Regions from separate parts of the Aurantimonas litoralis genome, predicted to be linked through region 1. Evidence: predicted binding sites of a transcription regulator. Region 1 holds the regulator's gene; each other region holds the start of a gene.
The links. Region 1 encodes PhoB, which activates phosphate uptake and scavenging genes when phosphate is short. Its sites were predicted from a motif close to TGTCATNNANCTGTCAT; they were not measured.
Positions count from the first base shown of each region.

Region 2: ugpB (sn-glycerol-3-phosphate ABC transporter substrate-binding protein UgpB) is a predicted target of PhoB. The motif match lies at 2,222-2,238, and genes of this name have one in related genera.
Region 3: N7I30_RS19555 (UDP-2,3-diacylglucosamine diphosphatase) is a predicted target of PhoB. The motif match lies at 4,606-4,622, and genes of this name have one in related genera.

Region 1 covers NZ_JAPFBM010000004.1:100,312-109,862, forward strand. Annotated here, with positions in the region: gene pstC (phosphate ABC transporter permease subunit PstC) at 1-1,277, shown strand, start outside; gene pstA (phosphate ABC transporter permease PstA) at 1,274-2,593, shown strand; gene pstB (phosphate ABC transporter ATP-binding protein PstB) at 2,617-3,426, shown strand; gene phoU (phosphate signaling complex protein PhoU) at 3,446-4,192, shown strand; gene phoB (phosphate regulon transcriptional regulator PhoB) at 4,198-4,941, shown strand; gene N7I30_RS10290 (GcrA family cell cycle regulator) at 5,047-5,610, opposite strand; gene N7I30_RS10295 (aspartate aminotransferase family protein) at 6,060-7,274, shown strand; gene argF (ornithine carbamoyltransferase) at 7,283-8,236, shown strand; gene N7I30_RS10305 (Hsp33 family molecular chaperone) at 8,229-9,257, shown strand; gene apaG (Co2+/Mg2+ efflux facilitator ApaG/CorD) at 9,331-9,551, opposite strand, start outside.
Region 2 covers NZ_JAPFBM010000005.1:88,771-98,321, forward strand. Annotated here, with positions in the region: gene ugpA (sn-glycerol-3-phosphate ABC transporter permease UgpA) at 1-709, opposite strand, end outside; gene ugpB (sn-glycerol-3-phosphate ABC transporter substrate-binding protein UgpB) at 818-2,125, opposite strand; gene gbd (4-hydroxybutyrate dehydrogenase) at 2,468-3,598, shown strand; gene N7I30_RS12390 (DEAD/DEAH box helicase) at 3,681-5,420, opposite strand; gene N7I30_RS12395 (cold-shock protein) at 5,740-5,952, shown strand; gene N7I30_RS12400 (metallophosphoesterase family protein) at 6,167-6,724, shown strand; gene N7I30_RS12405 (ATP-binding protein) at 6,728-7,981, opposite strand; gene N7I30_RS12410 (response regulator transcription factor) at 7,978-8,727, opposite strand; gene N7I30_RS12415 (hypothetical protein) at 8,943-9,551, shown strand, end outside.
Region 3 covers NZ_JAPFBM010000012.1:44,878-54,428, forward strand. Annotated here, with positions in the region: gene N7I30_RS19540 (MFS transporter) at 1-698, shown strand, start outside; gene gltX (glutamate--tRNA ligase) at 758-2,131, shown strand; gene N7I30_RS19550 (NADP-dependent malic enzyme) at 2,168-4,474, opposite strand; gene N7I30_RS19555 (UDP-2,3-diacylglucosamine diphosphatase) at 4,687-5,520, shown strand; gene N7I30_RS19560 (glycosyltransferase family 4 protein) at 5,522-6,550, shown strand; gene dgcA (N-acetyl-D-Glu racemase DgcA) at 6,605-7,585, opposite strand; gene N7I30_RS19570 (ABC transporter permease) at 7,837-8,970, shown strand; gene N7I30_RS19575 (ABC transporter ATP-binding protein) at 8,951-9,551, shown strand, end outside.

The sequences.
Region 1 (9,551 bases):
CGGAGATCCGCAGCGAGTTTCCCGAGGGCGTGCTGGCCGAGACGGGACTGACCGAGGATCTGGCCTACGGCATGGTCGAATCCATCGGCGCCGGCCTGCGTCTTCTGCCCGATGACGAGCGCGCGACGATTTCGGCAAGCTCGCAGATCGCGACGCTGAAGCCGCTTCTGGAAGCGCGCGGCATGCCGGTCGCCTCGTCGAGCGCCGACTTCATGATCCCGCTGGCGATTCAGCGCAATCGCCTGGAGACGATCAGCCATACGGCGATGACGGTCGTCGTGCTGGTGCTGGCACTGGCCGGCGCCGCCTGGGCCTACTGCTCGATCGCGGTGCGCCTGCGGGCCCGCAACGGGGTCGAGGCGGTGGTCCGCAACGGCCTGATCATCTGCTCCTCCATCGCCATCCTCACCACCGCCGGCATCGTCTTCTCGATGCTGTTCGAGACGATCGACTTCTTCTCGCGGGTGTCGCCGGCGAATTTCTTCTTCGGCACGGTCTGGGAGCCGCGCTTCGCGGCGGCAGGGTCCGGCGGGGCGGAAGGCCAGTTCGGCCTGATTCCGCTTCTGGCCGGCACGCTCTACATCGCCGGCGTGGCGATGGCAGTGGCGGTGCCGATCGGCCTTTATGCCGCGATCTACATGGCCGAATACGCCACCCGCACGACACGCTCGGTGGTCAAGCCGCTGCTGGAGGTGCTGGCCGGCATCCCTACCATCGTCTACGGCTTCTTCGCCCTCGTCACGGTGGGCCCGTTCCTGCGCGACCTGTCCGGCCAGCTGGCGGGGCTGGTGACCGGCGAGTATACGAGCTTCATCCAGGCCCAGAGCGTGCTGACGGCCGGCCTGGTGATGGGCATCATGCTCATCCCCTTCGTCTCCTCGCTGTCGGACGACATCATCACCTCGGTGCCGCGCAGCCTGCGTGACGGCTCGCTCGGCCTCGGCGCGACCCGCTCGGAGACGGTCAAGCGGGTGATCATGCCCGCCGCGCTGCCGGGCATTGTCTCGGCGCTGCTCCTGACCGCCTCGCGGGCCATCGGCGAGACGATGATCGTGGTGCTGGCGGCGGGCGTTGCCGCCAATCTCACGCTCGATCCGTTCGAGGCGATGACCACCGTCACCGTCAAGATCGTCAACCAGCTGACCGGCGATCTGGAATTCACCTCGCCGCAGACGCTGGTCGCCTTCGCTCTGGGCATGACGCTGTTCGTCATCACCCTGTGCCTCAACATCTTTGCCCTCTACATCGTCCGCAAGTACCGGGAGCAGTACGAATGACCGACGCGACAGCCAACGGCGTGCGCGACGGCGCCGCCGCGCCCGGACGCCGCGACATCGGCATCAAGCGCCGCTACCGTGCCGAACGCCGCTTCAAGATCTATGGCATCGTGGCCATCGCCATCGGCCTGTTCTTCCTGGTCGCGCTGCTGTGGAGCGTCGTGTCGAAGGGCTACACCGCCTTCTGGCAGACCGAGATCCAGGTGCCCGTGACCTTCTCCGAGGAGGTGATCGGCAGCCGTCAGGACGCGCTCGACAATCCGACCAAGCTGATGATGGCCAATTATCCGACGCTGGCCCGCGACGGGCTGGTGCAGATGCTGGGCGTCGACGCCGAGGACCGGGCCGCGGTCAAGGAGGTCGGCAAGCTGATCTCCTCGGGCGTCCGGGTGCAGCTGCGCGACATGGTGCTGAACGATCCGTCGATCATCGGCACGACGCAGGACATCTGGCTCTATGCCGGCTCGGAACTCGATAGCGCGCTGAAGGGCCAGTACGATCTCACCGTGGCGGAGGGACGCCGTCCGATCAGCGACCGGCAGCTCGGCTGGATCGATAGGTTGCAGGAGAGCGGCGCGATCGAGAAGCGCTTCAACTGGGGCCTGTTCACCTTCGGTGCGTCGAGCCGGGCCGAGACGGCCGGCGTTGGCGTGGCAATCGTCGGCTCGCTCTACATGATGGGCATCGTGCTCGTGCTGGCGTTGCCGATCGGCGTGGCGGCCTCGATCTATCTGGAAGAGTTCGCGCCGAAGAACCGCTTCACCGACCTGATCGAGGTGAACATCAACAATCTGGCGGCGGTGCCCTCGATCGTGTTCGGCCTTCTGGGCCTGGCGGTGTTCATCAACTGGTTCGGCCTGCCGCGTTCGGCGGCGCTGGTCGGCGGCCTGGTGCTGACGCTGATGACCCTGCCGACGATCATTATCGCGACGCGCGCTGCGCTGAAGGCGGTGCCGCCGTCGATCCGCTCGGCGGCGCTGGGGCTCGGCGCTTCGAAGATGCAGATGGTGTTCCAGCACGTCCTGCCGCTGGCCATGCCGGGCATCCTCACGGGCACGATCATCGGGCTGGCCCAGGCGCTGGGCGAGACGGCGCCGCTGCTGCTGATCGGCATGGTCGCCTTCGTGGCGGACTATCCGTCCTCGCCGATGGACGCGTCCACGGCGCTGCCGGTGCAGATCTTCATGTGGGCCAACGAGGCCGAGCGCGCCTTCGTCGAACGGACGTCGGGGGCAATCATGATCCTCCTGGCGTTCCTGGCGGTCATGAACATCACGGCGATCCTTCTGCGACGCCGCTTTGAGAGGCGCTGGTAGACATGCGACAGGAGACCTCCATGATGGAAAATATCCAGGTGACGTTAGCGAAAGGGCCTGTCGTGCAACCCAGACGTCCGATCAAGATGCGATCCGAGAAGGTGACCGTCCATTACGGTCCCAAGCAGGCGCTCTACGACATCGATCTCGATGTCGAGGAGAACCAGGTGACGGCGCTCATCGGACCGTCGGGCTGCGGCAAGTCGACCTTCCTGCGCTGCCTGAACCGGATGAACGACACGATCGACATCGCCAAGGTGGGCGGCAAGATCACGCTGGACGGCGAGGACGTCTACGATCCGGCGATCGACGTGGTCGAGTTGCGGGCGCGGGTCGGCATGGTCTTCCAGAAGCCCAACCCGTTTCCGAAGTCGATCTTCGACAATGTCGCCTACGGTCCGAAGATCCACGGTCTCGCCTCGACCAAGGCCGAGCTCGAGGAGATCGTCGTCACTAGCCTGCGCAAGGCCGGCCTCTACGAAGAGGTCAAGGACCGGCTCGCGGAGCCGGGCACCGGCCTGTCGGGCGGCCAGCAGCAGCGCCTGTGCATCGCCCGCGCCATCGCGGTGTCGCCCGAGGTGATCCTGATGGACGAGCCCTGTTCGGCGCTCGATCCGATCGCGACCGCCAAGGTCGAGGAACTCATCGACGAGCTGAAGCAGAACTACACCATCGTCATCGTCACCCATTCGATGCAGCAGGCGGCGCGCGTCTCGCAGCGCACGGCGATGTTCCATCTCGGCTATCTGGTGGAGGTCGGCCCGACGGAGAAGATGTTCTCCAACCCGGACGACAAGCGCACCCAGGACTACATCACCGGCCGCTTCGGCTGAACGAAGGCAAGGAAGCGTCATGCCCATGACCGAACATACAGTCACGTCCTACGAAGACGAGCTGAAGCTGATCGTCCGCCGGATCTCGGAAATGGGCGGGATGGCCGAGCGGATGGTCGAGCAGTCGGTCGCCGCGCTGATGCGCAGCGACTGGGGGCTGGCCCAGTCGGTGGTCGCCGACGACCTGCTGCTGGACGATGCCCAGCGGGCGCTCGACGAGCGGGCGATCATGACCATCGCCAAGCGCCAGCCGATGGCCGTCGACCTGCGCGAGATCGTCGGCGCCATCCGCATTTCCAACGACCTGGAGCGGATCGGCGACCTGGCCAAGAACATCGCCAAGCGGGTGATCGCGGTCCACGACCACGCCCATCCGGTGCAGCTGGTGCGCGGCATCGAGCATCTGTCGGAAATGGCGCTGGAGCAGCTCAAGGAAGTGCTCGACGCCTATGGCGAGCGGGACTACGAGCGCGCGCTCGCCATGCGCGAGAACGACGAGCAGATCGATGCGATGTACACATCGATCTTCCGCGAACTCCTGACCTACATGATGGAGGATCCGCGCAACATCACCTCCTGCACGCATCTCCTGTTCTCGGCCAAGAACATCGAGCGGATCGGCGATCACGCCACCAACATCGCCGAAACGGTCTATTATATCCAGACCGGCAAGCAGCTCGAAAACGAGCGGCCGAAGGGCGACAACACGGCGACGATGACCCAGCCGGTGCCGAACGACCCGCCGAGCCAGGCTGACGAGGGCTGACAGCGATGAGCGCACGGATCGTCGTCGTCGAGGACGAGGAAGCCCTCGGCATTCTCCTGCGGTACAATCTCGAGGCCGAGGGCTACGTCGTCGACGTCATCGACCGCGGCGACGAGGCCGACATCCGGCTGAAGGAGGAGGTGCCCGACCTCCTGATCCTCGACTGGATGCTGCCGGGCCTGTCGGGCGTCGAGCTGTGCCGGCGGCTGCGCCAGCGCGAGGAGACCGAACGCTTGCCGATCCTGATGCTGACGGCACGCGGCGAGGAGAGCGAGCGGGTGCGCGGCCTTTCGGTCGGCGCGGACGACTATGTCGTCAAGCCGTTCTCGACGCCGGAGCTGATCGCCCGGGTGCGGGCCATGCTGCGCCGCTCCAAGCCCGAGAAGATCTCCAGCCAACTCGTCGCCGGCGACATCGATCTCGACCGCGAGACCCATCGGGTTCGGCGCGCCGGACGCGAGCTCAAGCTCGGACCGACCGAGTTCAAGCTGATGGAATTCTTCATGCAGTCGCCGGGCCGGGTGTTCTCCCGCGAGCAGCTGCTCGACGGCGTCTGGGGCCGCGACATCTATGTCGACGAGCGCACGGTGGACGTGCATGTCGGCCGGCTGCGCAAGGCGATCAATCGCGGCCGTGAGCGCGACCCGATCCGCACCGTCCGTGGCGCCGGCTATGCGCTGGACGAGCAGTTCAGCGCCGCCAGGTCCCCGGCCGCGCCGGCCCGCACGCGGCTGAGCGCCGGCGCCTGACGGGTCTCCGCCCGGCGCCGGGCGGCTGCTTCACGAGCCTGAAACGCATACACCCCGCGCGGCCTGGCCACGCGGGGTGTTTGCGTTTGGTACGGTCTGTGGCGCCTAGCGGGCGCGGCGGCGATCCGAGAAGGGCTGGAAGGCCAGCTTGGCGTGATAGGCGCAATAGGGCGAGGCATCGCGGGCGTTGTTGCCGCAGAAATGGAAGTCCGGCTTCATCGGGTCGCCGACCGGCCATTTGCAGGTGGTCTCGGTCAGCTCGACGAGGCTGAGCTTGCGGGCGATCGGCACCACTTCGGCGCTCTCGCGCTCCTGCGGCTGATCCATCACCTCAAGCTCTTCCTCCGGCTCCATCTTCAGCGCGGTGGCGCCCATGGTGCGCGGCATGGAGCGGCTCGGGGCCTGCTGCTGCGAGGCGGCGACCAGACGGGCCGGCACCACCATCTCGACGGTCTCGACCTCGGCCGTGCGGCGCGGGGCAGGGCGCTCGACGGCGACCGGCTGCGCGACATTCGGCTGGCGGGCCCGCGATTCGAGTTTCAGGCGGTGCACCTTGCCGATCACGGCATTGCGGCTGACGCCGCCCAGGCGGTCGGCGATCTGGCTGGCGCTCAGGCCTTCGGTCCAGAGCTGCTTGAGCAGCTCCACGCGTTCGTCAGTCCAGCCCATGGCAAGCTCCTTTCGGCATAGTCGCGACGGCTGGAATCCCTCCACAAGCGCGACGGCTGACCGCGCCAGAACGCACAAGATATATTGAGGAACTAGGTCCGCCGCACGAAATCTAGTATCTTGACGGCAAGATAGCCCAGCCGCGGACTCGCTGACAAGGCTCGTCGGGGACGCAGGGGAATCGTTTGGGGCTTTTCCCCAGCCTTTGTTGCCGCCCGTGACGTTCGTCAAGCCTATGACGGACAAGCAGGGCGAAAATGCGGTTCGATTGACACCGCGTCGGCTCGCCATGGTATAGCGGAAGCTCCGAAGTCTCGGAAAACGCTGGAAAGCCTGCCCCATCGGCAGGCTTTGGCGTTTCAAGCATCCCGCCCCAGCGGTTCGCGCGCCGGACCGATCCCGCAACAACAACCGGATCCGACCCTCACGATCCAGCAAAGTCAAAGGCCATGGCTGACACGACGGACCATTCCTCGCCGCTCTTCGAGACCTATGCACGCGCGCCGCTCGCCTTCGAGCGCGGCAGCGGCGTCTGGCTGGAGACGCGCGACGGCCGACGTTTCATGGACTTTGGCGGCGGCATCGCGGTGAACTGCCTCGGCCATGCCCATCCGCATCTCGTCGAGACGATGAAGGCGCAGGCCGAGAAGCTGTGGCACGTCTCCAATCTCTACGAGATCCCGGACCAGACGCGGATGGCCGAACGGCTGACGGCGGCGACCTTCGCCGACCGCGCCTTCTTCGCCAATTCGGGCGCCGAGGCGGTGGAATGCGCGATCAAGACCGCGCGGCGCTATCACTACGTCAACGGCGCGCCGGAGCGCTATCGCATCCTGACCTTCGAGGGCGCCTTCCACGGGCGCACGCTGGCGACCATCGCGGCTGGCGGGCAGAAGAAATATCTCGAGGGCTACGGCCCGAAGGTCGAGGGCTTCGACCAGCTGCCCTTCGGCGACCATGACGCGCTGCGCGAGGCGGCGGCCCAGCCGGACGTCGCGGCGATCCTGATCGAGCCGATCCAGGGCGAGGGGGGCATTCGCAGCGTGCCGGCCATGTGCCTGACGGGCCTGCGCGAGATGTGCGACAATCTCGGCATCCTCCTGATCTATGACGAGGTGCAGACCGGCGTCGGGCGGACCGGCAAGTTCTTCGCCTACCAGCATTCGGGCGCCGCGCCGGACATCCTCGCCTCGGCCAAGGGCATCGGCGGCGGCTTCCCGCTCGGCGTCTGCCTGGCGACGGAGCGGGCGGCCAGCGGCATGACGCCGGGCTCGCACGGCACCACCTATGGCGGCAGTCCGCTGGCGATGGCTATCGGCAATGCGGTGCTCGACGTGGTGCTGGACGACGGCTTCCTCGACCATGTCCACGACATGTCGCTGCAGCTCAAGCAGTCGCTGGCCTCGCTCTCGGACCGCTATCCCGACGTGATCGAGGCGGTGCGCGGCGAGGGGCTGCTGATCGGGCTGAAGGCCAAGGTGCCGAACGGCGAACTCGTGGCGCAGATGCGCGAGGAAGGACTTCTGGCGGTGCCGGCGGGCGACAATGTCGTGCGCCTGCTGCCGCCGCTCAACGTCACCGCGGACGAGGTCCGGCAGGCGATGGATCGGATCGAGACGGCGGTGGCGGCCATGTCGGCCGGCAACCGGCGCAAGAGCGCGTGAGGCAGATGATGACGATGGCAAACGGCCCCAAGCACTTTCTCGACATCTCCGCCGTCCCGAGCCGCGACCTGCACGACATCATCGACGACGCCGCCAGGCGCAAGGCGCTCGGCCGCGACGGCCCGAAGCCTTTGGCCGGCAAGGTGCTGGCGATGATCTTCGACAAGCCGTCGACGCGCACGCGGGTGTCCTTCGACGTCGGCATGCGGCAGCTGGGCGGCGAGACGCTGTTCCTGTCGGGCACCGAGATGCAGCTCGGCCGCTCGGAGACCATCGCCGACACGGCGCGGGTGCTGTCGCGCTATGTCGACGCGATCATGATCCGCACCACCACCCATGACCGGCTGACGGAAATGGCGGAATACGCCACGGTGCCGGTGATCAACGGCCTGACCGACGACACCCATCCGTGCCAGATCATGACCGATCTTTTGACCTTCGAGGAAAAGCGCGGCCCGGTGCGCGGCAAGACCTTCGCCTGGACCGGCGACGGCAACAACGTGCTGTCGTCCTTCGTCGAGGCCTCGGCGCGCTTCGCCTTCAACCTGACCATCGCCACGCCGGCGGGGTCGGGGCCGGACATGCGCTTCGTCGAACGGGCTCGCAAAGACGGCGCCTCGATCCTAATTACGGAAGACCCGGTGGAAGCGGTGACCGGCGCCGACTGCGTCGTCACCGACACCTGGGTGTCCATGGGCCGCGAGGAACAGGCACGCGGCCACAATGTCTTCATGCCCTATCAGGTCAACGAACGCCTGATGGCGCATGCCAAGCCCGAGGCACTCTTCATGCATTGTCTCCCTGCCCATCGCGGCGAGGAAGTGACCGACGCCGTCATGGACGGCCCGCAATCGGTGGTCTTCGACGAGGCCGAGAACCGTCTGCACGCGCAAAAGTCCATCCTGGCCTGGTGCTTCGACGCACTCGGCACCGAGACATCCGCGGGGCAGAGCCGTGGCTGATCCGCAGAAGGCGCTCGGCGAGTTCAACTTCGCCGGCGACGATGCCGTCGTGCCGTTCGCGGTCGAGGGCCTCGACGCCCGTGGCCGGGCGGTGCAGCTCGGCCCCATGCTCGACCAGATCCTCGGCCGGCACGACTACCCCGAACCGGTGGCACGGCTTTTGGCGGAGATGGTCGTCCTGACGGTGCTGCTCGGCACGTCGCTGAAATTCGACGGCAAGTTCATTGCCCAGACCCAGACCGACGGTCCGGTGGACCTGCTGGTCGTCGACTTCACCACGCCGTCGAGCGTGCGCGGCTATGCCCGCTTCGACGCCGACAAGCTGGCGGCCGCCGTCAGCGTCGGCGCGACCTCGTCCGAGGCGCTGCTGGGCAACGGCATCATGGCGCTGACCGTCGACCAGGGCGAATACACCCAGCGCTACCAGGGCATCGTGGAACTGGCCGGCTCGTCCATGGAGGAGGTCGCCGAGGCGTATTTCCGCCAGTCCGAGCAGATCCCGACCGCGGTGAAGCTGGCGGTGGCGCGGATCGTCAAGCGCGGCGAGAACGGCTTCGTGGAAAGCTGGCGCGCCGGCGGCCTGGTGGCACAGTTCCTGCCGGAATCGCCGGAGCGCATGCGCATGCCGGACCTGCCGGGCGGCGACGCGCCGGAGGGCGTCGAGGACGAGCTGGGCGATTTCGAGCCGGACGATTCCTGGGTCGAGGTGCGGGCGCTGGTCGACACGGTCGAGGCGTCGGAGCTTGCCGATCCCGATGTCGGCGTCGAGCGGCTGCTCTTCCGCCTGTTCCACGAGCGGGGCGTGCGGGTGTTCCCGCCCAATCCGGTCGCCGACGACTGCTCGTGCAATCGCGAGCGGATCAAGGGCGTGTTGTCGAACTTCTCCGCCGAGGAGATCACCGAGAGCGTCGAGGACGGCGAGATCGCGGTGACCTGCGAGTTCTGCGGCGAGTCCTACAGCTTCGATCCGTCGGAATTCACGGACGCCGAAAGCGACAAGAGCCCCGACGGCGAGAGCTGATCCCACACTTTTCGCGCGCGACCGGTTCGGGCGCGGGGACGGGGCGCTGACGGCGGCCGGCGGGTTCGCGCGGCTAGTTCAGCACCCGCTGGCGGGCCGGCACGTCGAGCGAGAAGGCCGGGATCTCCACCTGGAACAGCGTGCCGTCCTCCTGCTCCATGCGGTAATGGCCGCGCATGAAGCCGGACGGCGTGCCCAGCGGGCAGCCGGAGGTGTAGGTGAAGCTGTCGCCGGGCGCGAGCCGCGGTTCCTCGCCGACGACGCCGGGGCCGCTGACTTCCTCGACGTGACCAT
Region 2 (9,551 bases), on a different contig from region 1:
CGGTAACCGCGTCGATGATGCCGAAGGTGTCGAAGAAGGCGTAGACCGTGTTGACGACGAGCAGGAAGAAGGTCGTCGGCGCGATCAGCGGGAAGACGATGGTCCAGAAGCGCTTGGTCGAGCCGGCGCCGTCGATGGCGGCGGCCTCGGTCAGGGATTTCGGGATCGACTGCAGCGCCGCGACGAAGAACAGGAAATTGTAGCTGATCTGCTTCCAGGCGGCCGCCACCACCACCAGCAGCATCGCCTGGTCACCGTTCAAGAGCGGGTCCCAGTTGTAGCCCGACCGGCGCAGCATGTAGGCGAAGGTGCCCATGGCGGGGTTGAACATGAACAGCCACAGCATGCCGGCGACGGCGGGCGCCACCGCATAGGGCCAGATCAGCAGGGTGCGGTAGAAGCCCTTGCCGCGCACGACCTTCTCGGCCGCCGACGCCAGCAGCAGCGCCAGCGCCATGGCGAGGATCGCGGTGGAGAAGGAGAAGATCGCCGTGACCTTCACCGCATTGAGATAGCCGGGATCGCTCAGCACCGAGCGGAAATTGGCGAGGCCGACGAAGGTCGTCTTCAGCCCGAACGGGTCCTGGCGCAGCACTGACTGGTAGAGCGCCTGGCTGGCCGGCCAGTAGAAGAACACCAGCGTGATCGCCACCTGCGGCGCGAGCAGCAGATAGGGCAGCCATTTGTTGGGAAAGACGGCTTTCGACACGGCGTCTCTGGGACTGGGCCGCCGCGCAGGGCGCGTGGCGACGGGAAAAGGGCGACAGGCAGAACAACGCCGGGCGGTCGAACCGCCCGGCGTCGGTGACGATGGCGCTTACTGCGCTTCGGCGATCGCCTCGTTGCCGAGTTCGACGATCTTGTCGAGCGCGGCCTGGGCGTCCTGCTGGCCCGAGAGCATCAGCTCGAACTGCTCGTTCTCGATGTCGCGCAGCTGCGGCAGGTTGGGCAGGCGCACGCCCTTGGAGTTCTCGGTCGGCTCCTTGCCCATCATCTGCAGGATCGGGGTCTCGCGGCCCGGGTTCTTCTCGTAGAAGCCCGAATCCTTGGTCGCCTCGTAGGCGTCCATGGTCACCGGCAGGTAACCCGACACCTGGTGCAGGCGCGACTGGATCTCGGTCTGGGACAGGAAGTTGAAGAACTCCGCGATGCCCTTGTACTCCTCGTCGGACTTGCCGCCGAAGACCCAGAGGCTGGCGCCGCCCGGGATGGTGTTCTGCGGTGCGCCCTCGGCATTGGCGTCATAGGGAAGCTGGCCGATGCCGTAGTTCATGCCCGACTTGACGATGTCGCCGAGACCACCGGAAGATTCCGTCAGGATCCCGCACTCGCCCGACAGGAAGAGCTGCTTGGCTTCCGAGGTGCGGCCGCCGTAGCGGAAGACGCCGTCCTTGGCGAGATCGGCGATGTCCTGGAAATGCTGGACATAGAGCGGCTCGTTGAGCTTCAGCTCGACGTCGGTGCCGGCCAGGCCGTTCTCGTTGGTGCCATAGGCCACGTTGTTCCACGCCGCGAAATTCTCGAGGTGGATCCAGGTCAGCCAGGTCGAGGTGTAGCCGCACTCGGCCGCGCCCGATTCCTTGATGGTGCGGGCCGCCGCGAACACGTCCTGCCAAGTCTCCGGCGGGCTGTCGACGTCGAGGCCGGCTTTCTCGAAGATGTCCTTGTTGTAGTACAGGATCGGCGACGAGGAATTGTACGGGAAGGACAGCATCGTGCCGTCCGGCTTGGAGTAATAGGCGACGATGCCGGGCAGGTAGTTCGACTTGTCGAAGTTGTAGCCGCCGGCTTCCAGGACGTCGGCGACCGGCATGACCGCACCCTCGGCGCCCATCATCACGCCGGTGCCCACGTCGAAGACCTGGATGATCGCCGGCGGCTGCTTGGCGCGGAAGGCGGCGATGCCGGCGTTCAGCGTCTCGGGATAGGTGCCCTTGAAGACCGGGGTGATCTTGTAGGCGTCCTGGCTCTCGTTGAATTCCTTGGCGAGCGTGTCAACGACTTCGTTGTTGGCTCCCGACATCGCGTGCCACCACTGCAGCTCGGTCACGGCGATGGCCTGACCTGCGCCAGCGACCAGCGCGCCCAGCGCGACGGCGGCGCCCAGAATTTTGCGGTTCATCATGTTTCCTCACCCTTGATGCGACTCTCGGGCCCTGTTGCCGAGCTCGTTGCAAGCCGCTTCTCTAGGAGTGCTTCAAAACCGATCGGTGACACAAGCATGAAGGTTCGATGACAGTGGAAAAACTCGGTATGGCGGCTGTAACGACCGTGATCCGGCGCACGTCGTGCGCCTGTTGGCTGCCATCAGCCGGTTTCAGGCTGCTACGCGCGAACCGCGCAGCGTTGGCCGCGCAAGCCGCGGCGGCATTCCCAAAATCGTTCGCAAGGATTAGGACATATCGCCGTGCGCGTCCGCCGGAGGGGCAAGGGGCCCGCGCGCCAAAAAGCCATTGGGGAGAATCGCATGGCCTTGATCACCTATCTGACGAAGATCCAGTTCGAGGTCGGCGCCGCCAGCCTGCTCGGCGCGGAACTGCGCGAACTGGGCGTGCGCACGCCGATGATCGTCGCCGACAAGGGGATCGTCGCGGCGGGGCTGGTGGAGCGCGTGCTGTCGGCCGGCGGACTGCCCGCCGACACGGTGGTCTTCGACGGCACGCCCGAGAACCCGACCGAAGCGGCGGTCAACGCGGCGCTGGCGCTCTATCGCGAGCATGGCTGCGACAGCCTCGTGGCGATCGGCGGCGGCTCGCCCATCGACCTGGCCAAGGCGGTGTCGTTGCTGGCCACCCATGCCGGACCGCTGGAGCAATACGCCGCGATCCTCAGCGGCATCCCGAAGATCACCGCGAACAAGCCGCCGCTGATCGCCATTCCGACGACCGCGGGCACCGGCAGCGAGGTCGGGCGCGCCGCGCTCGTCACGCTCGACGACGGCCGCAAGCTCGGCTTCATCTCGCCGCACATGATCCCGAGCGTGGCGATCTGCGACCCGGAACTGACCGTCGGCCTGCCCTCGGGACTGACCGCGGCGACCGGCATGGACGCCGTCACCCACTGCATCGAGACCTATCTGTCGCCGCGCTACAATCCGCCGGCCGAGGCGATCGCGCTGGACGGGCTGGCCCGCGCCATGCGCTGGATCCGCCGGGCGACGGAGGCCGGCGACGATATCACCGCGCGCAGCGAGATGATGATGGCGGCGCTGCAGGGCGGCATGACCTTCCAGAAGGGGCTCGGCGCGGTCCACTCGCTGTCGCATCCGCTCGGCGGGCTGAAGAGCGTGCGCCTGCATCACGGCACGATCAACGCCATCCTGCTGCCGGCGGTGCTGCGGTACAACGCGCCGTCCGCCGAGGAGAAATACCGGGCGCTGGCCGGTGCTATGGGGCTGGAGGCGGACGCCGATCTGGCCGCGGCGATCACCGCGCTCAACCGCGATCTCGCCATGCCGACGACCCTGTCGGAAATGAACGTGCCGCGCGACTGCTTCGGCCTCGTTGCCGAGGGCGCCGAGCGCGACCATTCGACGGCCACGAATCCGCGGCCGGCCGTCGCCGCCGATTTCCTGAAACTGCTCGAAGAGGCCTATTGAGCCGAAAGGCGCAACGCCGCGTTCGGGAGGTGCTCTAGAAGTGACGAACCGGGCGCCGGGCGCCCGGTCGTTACCGGCTGGATCAGCCCTTCGGCTTGGGCCGCGGACGGCGCGGCTTGGCACTGCCGGGACCGGTGCCGCCCTTGCGGTTGAACGGCTTCTTGCCGAAACCGCCCTTGCGGTCGGAATCGCCACCGCCCGGTGCGCCCGTCGTGGAGATGGTGATGTCGTCGCCGTCGCTGACTTCGGCGGCGTCGGCAAAACGCTTGGCGACGCTCTCGGAGATCTCGAACTTCGTCTCGCGATCGAAGATCTTGATCATGCCGATCTCCTGCCGGGTGATCTTGCCGCGGCGGCACAGCAGCGGCAGGATCCATTTGGGATCTGCATTGTTGCGTCGGCCGACATCCATGTGGAACCACACCATCGGGCCGCTCGCCTGATCGCGCTCCTTGCGCGGCGTGCGTTCCTTGCCCGCGAAATCCTTGCCGGCCTTCGGGTCGGGGCCGAAGCCGGGATCGAAGACGTCCTCGGGCGCCGGCAGGCGCGAGCGATAGAGCCGTGCCAGCGCTGCGGCGACGGCTTCGGGCGAATGCTTCTCCAGGAGGCTGCGGGCGACGGCGAGATCTTCCTCGCTGGACTCCTGCGCCAGCACGGGATCGGTCAGAAGCCGGTCTTCGTCGAGCTTGCGGATTGCGTCGGCCGAGGGCGTGCCGCCCCATTCGGCCCGGATCCGCGCTTCGGCCAGAAGCCGCTCGGCCTTGCGCCGGCGCGAGATCGGCACCAGCAGCACCGAAATGCCCTTGCGCCCGGCGCGGCCGGTGCGGCCACTGCGGTGCTGCAGCGTCTCGGCGTCGCTCGGCAGATCGGCGTGAATGACCAGCGCGAGGCCCGGCAGGTCGATGCCGCGGGCGGCGACGTCGGTCGCCACGCACACCCGCGCACGGCCGTCGCGCAGCGCCTGCATGGCCTGGTTGCGCTCGGCCTGGCCGAGTTCGCCCGACAGCGTCACCGCCGAAAAGCCGCGCTCCAGAAGGCCGGAGGACAGATGGCGCACCGCCTCGCGGGTGTTGCAGAACACGATCGCGCTCGGCGCATCGTTGTAGCGCAGGACGTTGACGACGGCATGTTCCAGCTCGTTCGGCGCGATCCGGATCGCCTTGTATTCGATGTCGGCATGGGCTTCGCTGCTGCGCGTCGCCTCGATGCGCAGGGCGTCGCGCTGGTAGCGCTTGGCCATGGACGAGATCAGCTTCGGCAGCGTCGCCGAGAACAGCAGCGTGCGGCGCTCGCGCGGGGTGGCCTCCAGCAGGAACTCCAGATCCTCCCGGAAGCCGAGATTGAGCATCTCGTCGGCTTCGTCGAGCACCAGCGCCTTCAGGCCGCCGATCTGCAGGGCGCCGCGTTCGAGATGATCGCGCAGGCGGCCGGGCGTGCCGACGACGATATGGGCGCCCTGGGCCAGCTTGCGCTTCTCGGCGCGCGGATCCATGCCGCCGACGCAGGTCACCATTTCGGCGCCGGTCTGGGCGTAGAGCCAGGCGAGTTCGGTCGTCACCTGCATGGCGAGTTCGCGCGTCGGCGCGACGATCAGCGCCATGGGCGCGCCGGCCGGGCCGAAGCGCTCGGCCTCGCCGAGCAGGGTGGGGGCCAGGGCGAGCCCGTAAGCAATGGTCTTGCCCGAACCGGTCTGGGCGGAGACGAGGAGGTCGCGGTCGGCCGCCTGCGGCTCCAGGACGGCGTCCTGAACGGGGGTCGGGTCGACGTAACCGCGCTCTGCGAGCGCGTGAGCGAGTGGCGTGCTCGTCGTGCGAAACGGCATCTGGTAATCCTTGGGTATCGGCAGTGGCGGCGGCAACGAGCACGCGCGCGAGTGGCGGCATTTCCGCCCAGCCGCGCCCCCTATTGCACAGGCAGGCCCGCGGCTCAACCGAAACGGCGCTTGCCGCCGCTCTCCGGGCCGCCCACGCCGGCAGTTTTGCGCGCCAATCACCGTCCCGAGGGTGCATGCACTGTGCACTGCCGCAGCGGAATATCGTCATTCCGGGACAGCCCCCGCTTGCATCGCGCGTCATTGCCCACCATTCTGTGCCGGCGCGCGGGCGGTACGTCCGGCGCCGACTGGAAAAACAGGTAGTAAAATGGCTCAGACTGGTACGGTGAAGTTCTTCAACATGGACAAGGGCTTCGGCTTCATTAGTCCGGATGCGGGCGGAAGCGATGTGTTCGTGCACATCTCGTCCGTCGAGCGCTCCGGCATGACTTCCCTCACGGAGAATCAGAAGGTTTCCTTCGACACGGAACCCGATCCGCGCGGCAAGGGCCCCAAGGCGGTCAACATTCAGCCCGCATAATTCGGCCAGCAGGACCGTTTCGTCCGCTCCCCGTCGGGCCCCGTCGCGAGACGGTTTCCGGCAGGCGCCGAAACGCCCGCTGATCGACCTGCCCGCAGACGGGCTCGATCGCTGCACCGGCCTGGCCGAAGCGATCGCCCGGATGCCCGCCGCGGGTGGCAGACACGACCGTGCCGGACCTTCCTGAGGCCCGGCACGGCAACGAGACCGATCGATGTTCTTCACGGCCGACACGCATTTCAACGATCCACGCGTCCTGCGGATCGACCGGCGCCCCTTTGCCGATCTTGCCGACCATGATGCCGCGCTGATCGATCGCTGGAACGCCGTCGTGGGGCCGGACGACATCGTCTGGCATCTCGGCGATTTCGCGCGCGGCGACGCCGCCGCCAAGGCCGCGCTTCTGTCCCGCCTCAACGGTCGCAAGCAGCTCGTCACCGGCAACAACGACGATGCCGACACGATCGCCGCGCCCGGCTGGGAAACCGTCCAGGCCTATCGCGAACTCACCCTCGACGACCGCCGAATCGTCCTGTGCCATTACGCCTTCCGGACCTGGAACGGCATGGGCAAGGGCGCCATCGACCTGCATGGCCATTCCCACGGACGGCTGAAGAAGATTACCCGTCAGTTCGATGTCGGCGTCGACGCCTGGGACTTCCGGCCGGTCACGCTGGACGAGATGCTGGCCTCGCGGCCGCAGCGCCGCAAGGCGGCCGGTCCTGCCGGCAAGGCATCGTCCAAAACCCAGGCGAGACCCGCGAGACCGTAGGCGTCAGTCCGCCAGCGGCAGCCGGATGGTCTGGTCGAGCCCGCCGCCGGCGCGGTTGGCCACCACGATCGAGCCGCCGGTCTGGTCGATGATCTCCTTGGCGATGGCCATGCCCAGACCGGCGCCCGGCTTGAACTGGCGGCGGCCGAGATCGACCCGGAAGAACGGCTCGAAGGCGCGCCCGAGCAGCTCTTCGGGAATGCCCGGCCCGTCGTCGGCGAGGTTCACCACGGCATCCTGCCCGTCGCGGGTCAGCGCCACCCGCGCCCCGCCGCCATGCACGGCGGCATTGTCGACGAGGTTGCGCAGCGCCCGCTTGACCGCCAGCGGCCGGGCCCGGATCGACAGCGCCGGTCCCTCGAGACGGGGTGGCTCCACCGGCCGACCGATCTCGCGCAGCTCGGCGATGATCTCGGTCAGCAGGCGGTCGAGCCGCACTTCTTCGAGCGAACCTGCATCCACTTCCTCGCGCACCAGCCGGATCGCGCTGTCGGCGATGCGGTCGAGCTCGGCCAGGTCCTTCAGCCAGACCTCCCGGTCCTCGTCGGGCAGGAACTCGGCGCGCAGCCGCATCCGCGTCATCGGCGTGCGCAGATCGTGGCCGGCGGCCGCGACGAGACGCATGCGGCTTTCCACCGCCTCGCGCACCCGCGTGGTCAGCCGGTTGAGCGCGGCGGCGGTGGCGCGCACCTCGGCCGGCCCGTCCTCGGGAATATGCGCGGGCAGGCCGTCGCGGCCGACGGTGGAGACCGCCTGGTCGAGAATACGCAAGGGGCGGGTCATCTTGGTGGCGACGAAGATCGAGACCGCGGCGGCGCCGACGACGACCAGCGTCATGTAGAAGACAAAGATCGGCCAGTTGCGCGGCGGAAACCCGGTATAGGGCAGATAGGCCCAGCGGCCCGGCGCAAATTCCAGCGCCAGTTGCCGGGTGCGCGCGGCCGGATCGCCGACGACCCGCACCGGGATCGACAATCCCTTGGCCGCCACGGCGCTGGCGATGCCGCGGGCGTCGCGCACTCGCATGTCGTCTTCGCGCACCGGCTCCGGACCGACCTCGATGCCGAGCCTGTCGGCGGCCGCCGGGTCCTCGACCAGCAGCGCGGCGACGATCCGCACCTCCTCGGCGAAGACCTCACGAAAACTGTCGCGGTCCGGCCGTTCCAGGACGACGATGGAAACCAGGGAGGCGACCGCCACGACCCCGACGATGGCGAGGACCAGGAGCAGTGCCAAGCGCGAGCGCAGCGACCTCATGGCTGGCCGTCCCCGGTGCCCGTGGCGGCTTCAACCCGCTCCACCCGGGCGGCGAACTGGTAGCCGCCATTGCGCACCGTCTTGAAGAGCCGGAACACGCCGCCATCGTTGAACTTGCGCCGCAGCCGGCTCATCGTCACATCGACCGAGCGGTCGAAGGGATCGGCGGTGCGCCCGTGCAGGAGATCCATCAGGATGTCGCGGGACAGAACACGGCCCGGCCGCTCCAGAAAGATCATCAGGAGATCGAACTCGGCCCCTGTCAGGACCACTTCGGCTCCGTCCGGGTCGGTGGCGAGGCGCCGCTCGGGATCGACGGTGAAGCCTTCGAAGGTGAAGCGCGTCGGTGCCGCCTCGCCCGGGGCGGCGTCCCCGCCGCCGCCGCGCCGCAGAACGGCCCGGATGCGCGCGGCCAGTTCGCGCGGATTGAACGGCTTGCCCAGATAGTCGTCGGCGCCGATTTCCAGCCCGATGATCCGGTCGACGTCTTCCTTCAGCGCGGTCAGGAGGATGATGGCGATCTCCGGCCGCCGGTCCTTCAGGTCGCGGCAGATGTCGAGACCCGAGCCGTCCGGCAGCATCACGTCGAGCACGACGAGATCGATGCGGGCGTCGGCGATCTTCTGTTCGCAGGCCCGCCGGCTGGCCGCGATGGTGCAACGGAAGCCCTGGCTCTCCAGATACTTGCCGAGCAGGCGTCCGATCTCGGGGTCGTCGTCGACGACAAGGATGTGGGGCTGGCTCATGCGGGGCTCTCGAATGATGGCTCTCGCCCTTCTGTGACCGGGCTGCGCGCGGGACGCGAGACCATTCTTGTAACGGCGCGTTGCAGGAACCGCGGCCCGCAACATTGCGTAACAAGTTTCCGTGTCGGCGACACGCTTCGCAACATTCTGCCGCATCCTCGCAACATCGGCGCACTAGCTTCGGTTTCGGTAGTCACCAAGGGAAGGAAATCTCCATGACCTCCAAGCACAGCCAGACGAACACCCGCCGTTCGCACCGCCTTCTGGGTCTCGCCGGCGCCGCGCTCCTCGCCAGCGCCGCCGCCACTTCGGCCTTCGCCCAGACGACGCCGGCACCGGCCGCGCCGGCTGCGGCCACCACCGCTTCCGAAAATGCCGGCCAGCGCGGCGACAACAAGCGGGTCGCCGAGCATCGGCGCGAGCGCGGCGGCAAGCATCATCGGGCCGGCCGTGGGGGCCGTGGCGGACATCACGCCATGCACCGCATGTTCACCCCGGCCAAGGTCGCCGGCGCGCTCGCCGCGATCGAGACCGGCATCGGCGTGCGGCCCGACCAGATGGAAAGCTGGCGCGCCTTCACCGCGGCGCTGGTGGACTTCGCCGACGCCTCGCAGCCGCCGCGCATGGGCCGGGGCAACGACCGTGGCGGCATGCGGATGATGCCGAATGACGACGCCGGCCCGGCCGATGCTGATGACGAGGCCGCCGACGATCAGACCACGATCGATGCGGACGAGACGGACGACGCGGACACCATGGCCGAGGCCGATGCGCCCGAGGCCGGTGACGACGCGGCCGCACGGGGCGACCGCGCCTTCCGGATG
Region 3 (9,551 bases), on a different contig from region 1:
CCCAGTCCGAGCCGCCCGGAACGCCGATCCCGAACGTTGCCGACTGGACCATGGCCGAGGTCCTGCGCAGCCCGCGTTTCTACCTCGTCTCGATGAGCGTTCTGGCGCCGCCCTTCATCGGCACGACCCTGTTCTTCCATCAGGTCTATCTGACCGAACTGCGCGGCTGGTCGCTGGAGGTCTTCGCCGCCGGCTTCGCGGTGATGTCGGCGGTCACCGTCGTCTTCGCATTGGTCTGCGGCTGGATGGTCGATCGCTACAGCGCGCTCCGGCTGCTGCCCTATTTCCTGATCCCGCTAGCGATCGCCTGTTTCATCGCGGCCAATTTCACCGCCGAGGCGGCGATCTTCGTCTTCATGATCTGCCTTGGCGTGTCGAACGGCTTCTCCTCGACGCTGCTCGGCGCCCTCTGGCCCGAGCTCTACGGCGTCAAGCATCTGGGTGCGATCCGCTCGCTGACCGTGGCTCTGATGGTGCTGGCCTCGGCCCTCGGGCCGGGCGTCACCGGCATCCTCATCGATCTGGGCGTGCCGTACCCGCTGCAGATCGATGCGATGGGCGTCTATTGCCTTGTGATGACCATTGCCATGGCGCTGCTTGCCGGGCGGCTGGCGCCGAAAGCGAATCTGGGCACCGCGCCCGTACCGGGGGCAAGCCGCACCGTCGACCGCATCGACCCGCAGCCGCACGAGACCTGATCGGCCCGTCGCCACCTGTGCCGATTGCCACCCGGCGCGGCGTTCGCTAGGTCGAGGCCATGACCGTCACCGTCCGCTTCGCGCCGTCGCCCACCGGGCATCTGCATATCGGCAATCTGCGCACCGCGCTGTTCAACTGGCTGTTCGCGCAGCGGCAGGGCGGCCGCTTCGTGCTGCGCTTCGACGACACCGACAAGGAGCGCTCGCGCACCGAATTCGCCGACCAGATCGCCGTCGATCTCGCCTGGATCGGCCTCGCGCCCGATCGCGTCATCCGCCAGTCCGAGCGCCTGGCGCTCTACGATGCCGCCGCCGAGCGGCTGAAGGCGGCGGGCCTGCTCTATGCCTGCTACGAGACGCCGGACGAACTCGACCGCAAGCGCAAGCGGCTGGCCGCGCGCAATCTGCCGCCGGTCTATGGCCGCGAGGCATTGCGCCTGAGCGACGACGAGCGGCTGGCACTGGAAGCCGAGGGGCGCAGGCCACACTGGCGGTTCCTGCTGCCGAACTTCGCCGACGATCCCTTGCAGCCCCAGCGCACCGAGATCCACTGGGACGATCTGGTCCGCGGTCCCCAGACCGTCGATCTCGCTTCGCTGTCGGACCCGGTGCTGATACGTGGCGACGGCAGCTATCTCTACACCCTGCCGTCCATCGTTGATGACGGCGATGTCGGCGTGACCCATGTCATCCGTGGCGACGACCACGTCACCAATACCGGCGTCCAGATCGCCATCTTCCGGGCGCTGGGCCTGACGCCGCCGGTCTTCGGCCACCACAATCTGTTGACCACGGTCTCGGGCGAGGGGCTGTCCAAGCGCTCGGGCGCGTTGTCGCTGGTCTCGCTGCGCGAAGCCGGTCTCGAACCCATGGCGGTGGCGTCCCTCGCGGTGCTGGTGGGACTGCCGGGCGCCATCGACGCCCTGCCGGATCTGCCGGCGCTGGCCGAGCGGATGCAGTTCGAGGGCAGCTCGCAATCGGCGTCGAAGTTCGATCCGTCCGAGCTCGACCGGCTCAACGCCGACCTCGTCCATGCCATGCCCTACGCCGATGTCGCGGACCGGCTCGCGGCCATGGGCGTACCGTCGGAAGACGGCGAGGCGTTCTGGCTGACGGTGCGGGCCAACTGCGCGCGCGTCGCCGATGCGGCGGAATGGGTCGAGGTGGCCTTCGGCGATCTCGACCGGACGCCGGAGCTTTCGGAGGAAGACCGGCATTTCGTGACCGCGGCGCGCGACAGCCTGCCAGAGGGCGCGTTCGGCCCCGAGACCTGGCGCGAATGGACCGGCGCCCTGAAGCAGGCGACCGGGCGCAAGGGCAAGGCGCTGTTCATGCCGCTGCGCCTGGCGCTGACCGGCCGCGACCACGGGCCAGAACTCGCCGCCCTGCTGCCGCTCATCGGCCGGCAGCGCACGCTCGCCCGCCTCGGTTAGGTGAGCGCCCGGCAAGGATTCGCCGGGCGCATCTGATCAGTCGCTGAGCTGCACCGCCTGGGCGGTCGCGATGGCGGCCATGTTGACCACGCCGCGCGAGGTCACCGACGGCGTCATCACATGGGCCGGCGACGAGACGCCGAGCAGGATCGGTCCGACATGCAGGGCACCGGTCATCTCCTTGACCACGTTCAACGTGATGTTGGCGGCATCGATATTCGGGAAGACCAGGAGATTGGCTTCGCCCTTCAGCGTCGACTGCGGCATGGTGCGCTCGCGCATCGTCGTGTTCAGCGCCGAATCGCCATGCATCTCGCCGTCGACTTCCAGCTCCGGCGCCCGCGCCTTCAGCATCTTCACGGCGTCGCGCATCTTGCGGGTGGCGCTGGTGTCGTCGGAGCCGAAATTGGAGTGCGAGACGAGGGCGACCTTCGGCTCGATGCCGAAGCGGCGCATCTCGGCCGCCGCCAGAAGCGTCATCTCCACCAGATCTTCCGCCGACGGATCGCGCTGGACATAGGTGTCGAGGAAGAACTTGGTGTCCTCCTGCGAGATCAGGAGGCTCATGGCGGCGAATTTGTGCGCCTCGTCACGCACGCCGACGACTTGGCTGATGTCGCGGACATGGTGCGGAAAGCGCCCCTCCAGCCCGCAGACCAGCGCGTCGGCCTCGCCGCGCGAGACAGCGACAGCGCCGATCACCGTGGTGTTGGTGCGCACGATCGTGCGGGCGGTGTCCGGATTGACGCCCTTGCGGCCGACCTTCGAGAAATAATGGTCGACATAGTCGCGGTAGCGCGGATCGTCCTCGGGGTTGATGACCTCGAAATCCTCGTTCGGCCGGATGCGCAGGCCGTAGCGCTCGAGCCGGGCGGCGATGACGCCGGGACGGCCGATGAGGATCGGCGCGCAGATCTTCTCTTCCAGGAGTACCTGGGCGGCGCGGAGCACCCGCTCGTCCTCGCCGTCGGAGAAGATCACCCGCTTGCCGGAATCCGTCGCGATGCGGAAGATCGGCTTCATGATCAGCCCGGAGCGGAAGACGAAGCGGTTCAGCCGGTCGAGATAGGCCGGCATGTCCTCGATCGGCCGCGTGGCGACGCCGTCGGCCTCGGCGGCCCTGGCGACGGCCGGGGCGATCTTCAGGATCAGCCGCGGATCGAAGGGGGCGGGGATCAGATAGTCCGGGCCGAAGACCGGCGTGTCCGAGCCATAGGCCTTGGCCGCGACCTCGGAGACCTCCTCGCGGGCCAGCGCCGCGATCGCGTCGACCGCGGCGGTCTTCATGCCCTCGGTGATGCCGGTGGCGCCGCAGTCCAGCGCGCCGCGGAAGATGTAGGGGAAGCACAGGACGTTGTTGACCTGGTTCGGGAAGTCCGAGCGCCCGGTGCAGATCATCGCGTCCGGTCGCACCTGCTTGGCGAGGTCCGGCATGATCTCCGGCTTCGGATTGGCCAGCGCCATGATCATCGGCTTGGCGGCCATCTTCTCCAGGAGCTCGGGCTTCAGGACACCGCCGGCCGACAGGCCGAGGAAGACGTCTGCCCCGTCGATGACCTCGGCGAGGGTCCGCTTGTCGGTCTTCTTCGCATAGACCGCCATCCAGCGGTCCATCCGCTTCTCGCGGCCCTCATAGACCACGCCCTCGATGTCGGTGCAGGTGATGTTCTCACGCTTGGCGCCGAGCTCGACCAGGAGATTGAGGCAGGCGATCGCCGCCGCGCCCGCGCCGGAGGTGACGATCTTGGCGTTCTCCAGCGACTTGCCCGCCAGCATCAGGCCGTTGCGGATCGCTGCCGCCACGATGATCGCGGTGCCGTGCTGGTCGTCGTGGAAGACCGGGATCGCCATGCGCTCGCGCAGCCGCGACTCGACCTCGAAACATTCCGGCGCCTTGATGTCCTCGAGGTTGATGCCGCCGAAGGTCGGCTCCATGGCCGCGACGACGTCGCAGATATGGTCGATCTCGTGGGCGTCGATCTCGATGTCGAAGACGTCGATGTCGGCGAATTTCTTGAACAGGACCGCCTTGCCTTCCATCACCGGCTTGGAAGCGAGGGGGCCGATGTCGCCGAGACCGAGGACGGCGGTGCCGTTGGAGACCACGCCGACAAGATTGGCACGGCTGGTATAGATCGCCGCCAGCGACGGATCGGCCTCGATGGCAAGGCACGGCGCGGCGACGCCCGGCGAATAGGCCAGCGCCAGATCGCGCTGGTTGCCCAGGGTCTTGGTCGCCTGGATCGCCAGTTTTCCGGGCTTGGGATAACGGTGATAGAAGAGGGCCTGTTCGTCGAGATCGCCCATGTTCGGCCGATCCTTGGCGGTTTCCTGTTCGGACATTCCTGCTCCTCCATCCCGGCGTCGCCGCGCGATGATGGCGGCGGCGACGTGTCGCGCTTCTTCTAACGTATCGATCCCGGCAGGCAACCGGACCGCGCCGCTCGTCCACCGCAGGAAGCGAGCTGCCGGAGCGTCACACGACTGCAATCAGAATCGTGCATTTCCTGAGCAACGCAAAGGCTTTAACCGGGGCAAGGCACGGGATGGCGACCATGCACAAGCTGACGACGGCGCGGCATTTCCGGACATTGTTCCTGTCCGACGTGCATCTGGGCTCCAAGGCGGCCCAGGCCGAGATGCTGGTCGACTTCCTGCGTCTGCACGATGCCGAGACAATCTATCTCGTCGGCGACATCATCGATGGCTGGCGGCTGAAGCGCTCCTGGCATTGGCCGCAGGCTCACAACGACGTGGTGCAGAAGCTGCTGCGCAAGGCGCGCAAGGGCGCCCGCATCGTCTATGTGCCCGGCAATCACGACGAGTTCCTGCGCGATTTTCCCGGCCACCATTTCGGCGGTGTCGAGGTCAAGCGCACCGACATCCACACCACCGCCGACGGCCGCCGCTTCCTGGTGATGCATGGCGACGAATTCGACGTGGTGGTCCGCAACGCCCGGCTGCTCGCCTATCTCGGCGACTGGGCCTACGACATGGCGATCTCGATCAATGTCGTCTTCAACTATGTCCGCCGCCGGCTCGGCTTTCCCTATTGGTCGATCTCGCAATGGGCCAAGCTGAAGGTCAAGAACGCCGTCAACTTCATCGGCGCCTTCGAGACGGCGCTGGCCGACGAGGCGACGCGCCATGGCTGCGACGGCGTCATCTGTGGCCATATCCACCATGCCCAGATGACCCGCCACGGCGCGGTCGAATATGTGAACACCGGCGACTGGGTCGAAAGCTGCACCGCGGTGGCCGAGCGCCATGACGGCTCCTTCGAGCTCATCCACTGGGCGCATCTGGCCGGCGAGCGCTCCGCGGCGCCCGAGACTCCATCCGAGCGCGAGACGGCAGAACCGGACGCGGCCCGCGTCGAGGCGGCCTGACATGACCCGCATCCTGATCGCCACCGACGCCTGGGAGCCGCAGGTCAACGGCGTCGTGCGCACGCTGTCGAGCCTTGCCCAGGAGCTTCGCGGCCGGGGCAGGGACGTGCGCATCGTCGGCCCCACCGACTTTCGCACCGTCGCCTGTCCGACCTATCCGGAAATCCGGCTGGCGCTGGCGTCGGCCGACGCGCTCGGCCGCGTCATCCGCGACTACCAGCCCGACGTCATCCACATCGCCACGGAAGGCCCGATCGGCTATGCGGCGCGCCGGGCGGCGCTGCGGGCCGGCCGTCCCTTCACCACCAGCTTCCACACGCGGTTTCCCGAATATCTCAGCAAGCGGGCGCCGATCCCGGAGAACCTGACCTACGCGCTGCTGCGGCGTTTCCATGCGCCGGCCACGGCCTGCCTGGTGCCGACCGAATCGATGCGCCAGACGCTGGCGGGGCTCGGCTTCGCCAATCTCGTAACCTGGACCCGCGGCGTCGATCGCAGCCTGTTCCGGCCGCAGCCGAAGGTCGATCTCGGCCTGCCGGGACCGGTCTTCCTGACCGTTTCGCGGGTCGCGCCGGAAAAGAACATCGAGACCTTTCTCGATCTCGACCTGCCGGGCTCCAAGGTCGTCGTCGGCGACGGGCCGATGCTGCCCGAACTGCGCCGGCGCTATCCGGGCGTGCATTTCGCCGGAAGCCAGACCGGCGAGGCGCTCAGCCGCTACTACGCTGCGGCCGACGTCTTCGTGTTTCCCTCGCTCACCGACACCTTCGGCATCGTGCTGATCGAGGCACTGGCTTGCGGCGTACCGGTGGCGGCCTATCCGGAGCCCGGACCGCTGGATGTCGTCGGGGATACGAAGGCCGGCTGCATCTCCTCAGATCTGCGCGAGGCGTGCCTTGCCGCGCTGGCGCTGGAGCGGGCCGACGCGCTGGAGCGCTCGCTCGCCTATAGCTGGGAAGCCTGCGCCGACATCTTCCTGACGGCAACGGAGGCCCTGCAGATGCAGCCGGAGCTTCAGCTCGCCGGCTGAACGCTGCGGCGCAGGAGCCGAAAGCGCGGCATCATCTCGGCAGAGAGAAGTCGCCTAGCCCCAGAGCTTCTGGCTCGGCGGCGAGACGGTGGCATCCGTATAGAGGAGGCCGCCGCTGCGGTCCTTGGCCAGGAGCAGGGGCCCGTCGAGATCGACGAACTCGGCCACCTGCGCAAGCAGCACCGCCGGCGCCATCGCCAGCGAGGTGCCGACCATGCAGCCGATCATCACGCCGAACCCCATCTCGTGGGCGCGCTCGACCAGCCGCAGGCCCTCGGTCAGGCCGCCGGTCTTGTCGAGCTTGACGTTCACGAAGTCGTAGCGCCCGACCAGCTTGTCGAGATCGTCCGCCGTGTGCACCGATTCATCGGCGCAGATCGGCACCGGATGCGGAATGTCGGCGAGGATGGCGTCGTCGCCCGCCGGCAGCGGCTGCTCGACGAGGACCGCGTTGGCGGCGGCCGCCGCCAGCATGTGCTCGCGGATATTGTCGGCGCTCCAGCCCTCATTGGCGTCGAGGATCAGCTTCGAGTGGCGCGAGGCGGCATGGACGGCCCGGATGCGGCCGATATCGTTGTCCGTGCCGACCTTGACCTTCAACAGCGAGCGGTTGGCGACGCGGGCGGCGGCTCCCATGCTGTCGGCATCGCCGAGCCCGATCGTATAGGCCGTTTCCACCGGGCGCGGGGCGCTGCCGCAGATGATCGACGCGGCTCGCCGGTTGTTCGACTTGGCTTCCAGGTCCCACAGGGCGCAGTCGACCGCGTTGCGGGCGGCGCCCGCCGGGAGCAACTCGCCGATCCGTTCGCGCGAGGCGCCGGCCTCGATCGCCGCGCGCACCTCCTCGATCTGTTCGCGGACACTGTCGATGCTCTCGCCATAGCGCGCATAGGGCACACATTCGCCGCGTCCCTCGCCGAATTCGTCGCCGATCTGAGTCGTCACGACCACCGCCTCGGTCTTGGCGCCGCGGGCGATCCGAAACTCCTGCGCCAGCGGGAAATGCTCGACTGTGACTGAAAGACGACGCGGCATGGTGAAAACATCCTCAACGGCCGCCGCTGCGGCGGTCATTCCATGACAAGACGTGACTGGACGCCTAAAGGTGGTGCCAGATAGGTCCCGGCTCTGCGTCGCCGCGAATCGGCACCGCGTCAAGCGTGGTGCCCGCCTGTGGCGCTGACATGGTCCTCGCCCAGGTTCTTCCAAGGGAGTGAAGTCGCATATCGATGCTTGATGGCTCCGTAGCCCCATCCTCCGGTCCGGCCGGAGGCCGCCGTTCCACGGTGGCGCCTGCTCTCGAAGGCGAGAAGCGTGACGGCGGGCTCGTGCTGCGGGCGTCGGGCGACTGGCTGGCGCGCACCGTCGGCTCGGTCGAGGACACCGTCGCCGAGGCCGGCGCGGCCGATCTCGGCCGGCAGGTCGTCGTCGATTGCGGCGACGTCGCGCGGATCGATACGGCCGGCGCCCTGCTCCTGGAAAAGCTCGTTCGCGACCTCGCAGCGAACGGCCGGGACGTCCGGCTGGAGGCGGTCAGCGATCGCGACCAGCCGCTCTTCGACGTGGTCCGCAAGGCGCTCGACCGGGAACGGCCGCAGCCGGAAAAGCGGAAGACCAACCGCATCGTCGACTTGGTCGCGGCCACGGGCCGTGGATCGGTCGCGGTGAAGGACGAGATGGTCGTCGCTCTCAACATCATTGGCGGCGCGATGGTCGGCGGCGTGCAGCGCCTGACCGGCAAGACCCAGATCCGCCCCGCCGCGATCTTCGCGCAGGTCGAGCAGATGGGCCTGCGCGCGGTGCCGATCATCTTCCTGATGAGCTTCCTCATCGGCGCCATCATCGCCCAGCAGGGCGCCTTCCAGCTGCGCCGCTTCGGCGGCGAGCTCTACGCCGTCAATCTCGCCGCGATCCTCATCCTGCGCGAGATCGGCGTGCTCCTGACCGCGATCATGATCGCCGGCCGGTCCGGTAGCGCGATTACCGCCGAGATCGGCTCGATGAAGATGCGCGAGGAGATCGACGCGCTTCACGTCATCGGCCTGAACCCGATCGGCGTCCTGGTGTTTCCGCGCCTCGTCGCGCTGGTCATCGTGCTGCCGCTCCTGGCCTTCATCGCCAATCTTGCGGGCCTGCTCGGTGCGATGCTGACGCTGAACATGTATTCGGGGATCAGCTTCGCCAGCTTCGGCCAGGGCGTGCAGTACTCCGTCGACATGTTCACCGTGTTCTCCGGCGTCATCAAGGCGCCGTTCATGGCGGTGATGATCGGCCTGATCGCTTCGGCCGAGGGCATGAAGGTCGGCGGCAGCGCCGAAAGTCTCGGCCTGCGCGTCACCGCATCCGTCGTCAAATCCATTTTCCTCGTCATCCTGATGGATGGCCTGTTCGCGATTTTCTATGCATCCATCGGACTCTGATAGGCCTTCGCCCAACGACCGCGACACGCCGGACGATGACGACGTCATCATCCGCGCGACCGGCGTGACCGTGAGTTTTGGCGAGAAAACCATTCTCGACAATCTCGACCTCGACGTGCGGCGCGGCGAGATCCTCGGCTTCGTCGGGCCGTCGGGCGCCGGCAAGTCGGTCCTGCTGCGCACCATCCTGGGGCTGAACCCCAAGCAGGCCGGCACGATCGAGATCCTCGGCACCGACTACGAGCGGGCCGACGATGCCGAGCGGCTGGCGGTAGAGCGACGCTGGGGCGTCCTGTTCCAGCATGGCGCGCTGTTCTCGTCGCTGACGGTGCTGGAGAACATCCAGGTCCCGATGCGCGAATATCTCGACCTGTCGCCCGGCCTGATGGAAGAGCTGGCACGGCTGAAGATCGACCTCGTCGGCCTTGCGCCGGACGCGGCCGACAAGTTCCCGTCCGAGCTGTCGGGCGGCATGATCAAGCGTGCGGCGCTGGCCCGGGCGCTGGCGCTCGACCCCGACATCGTCTTTCTCGACGAGCCGACCTCGGGTCTCGATCCGATCGGCGCCGCCGATTTCGACC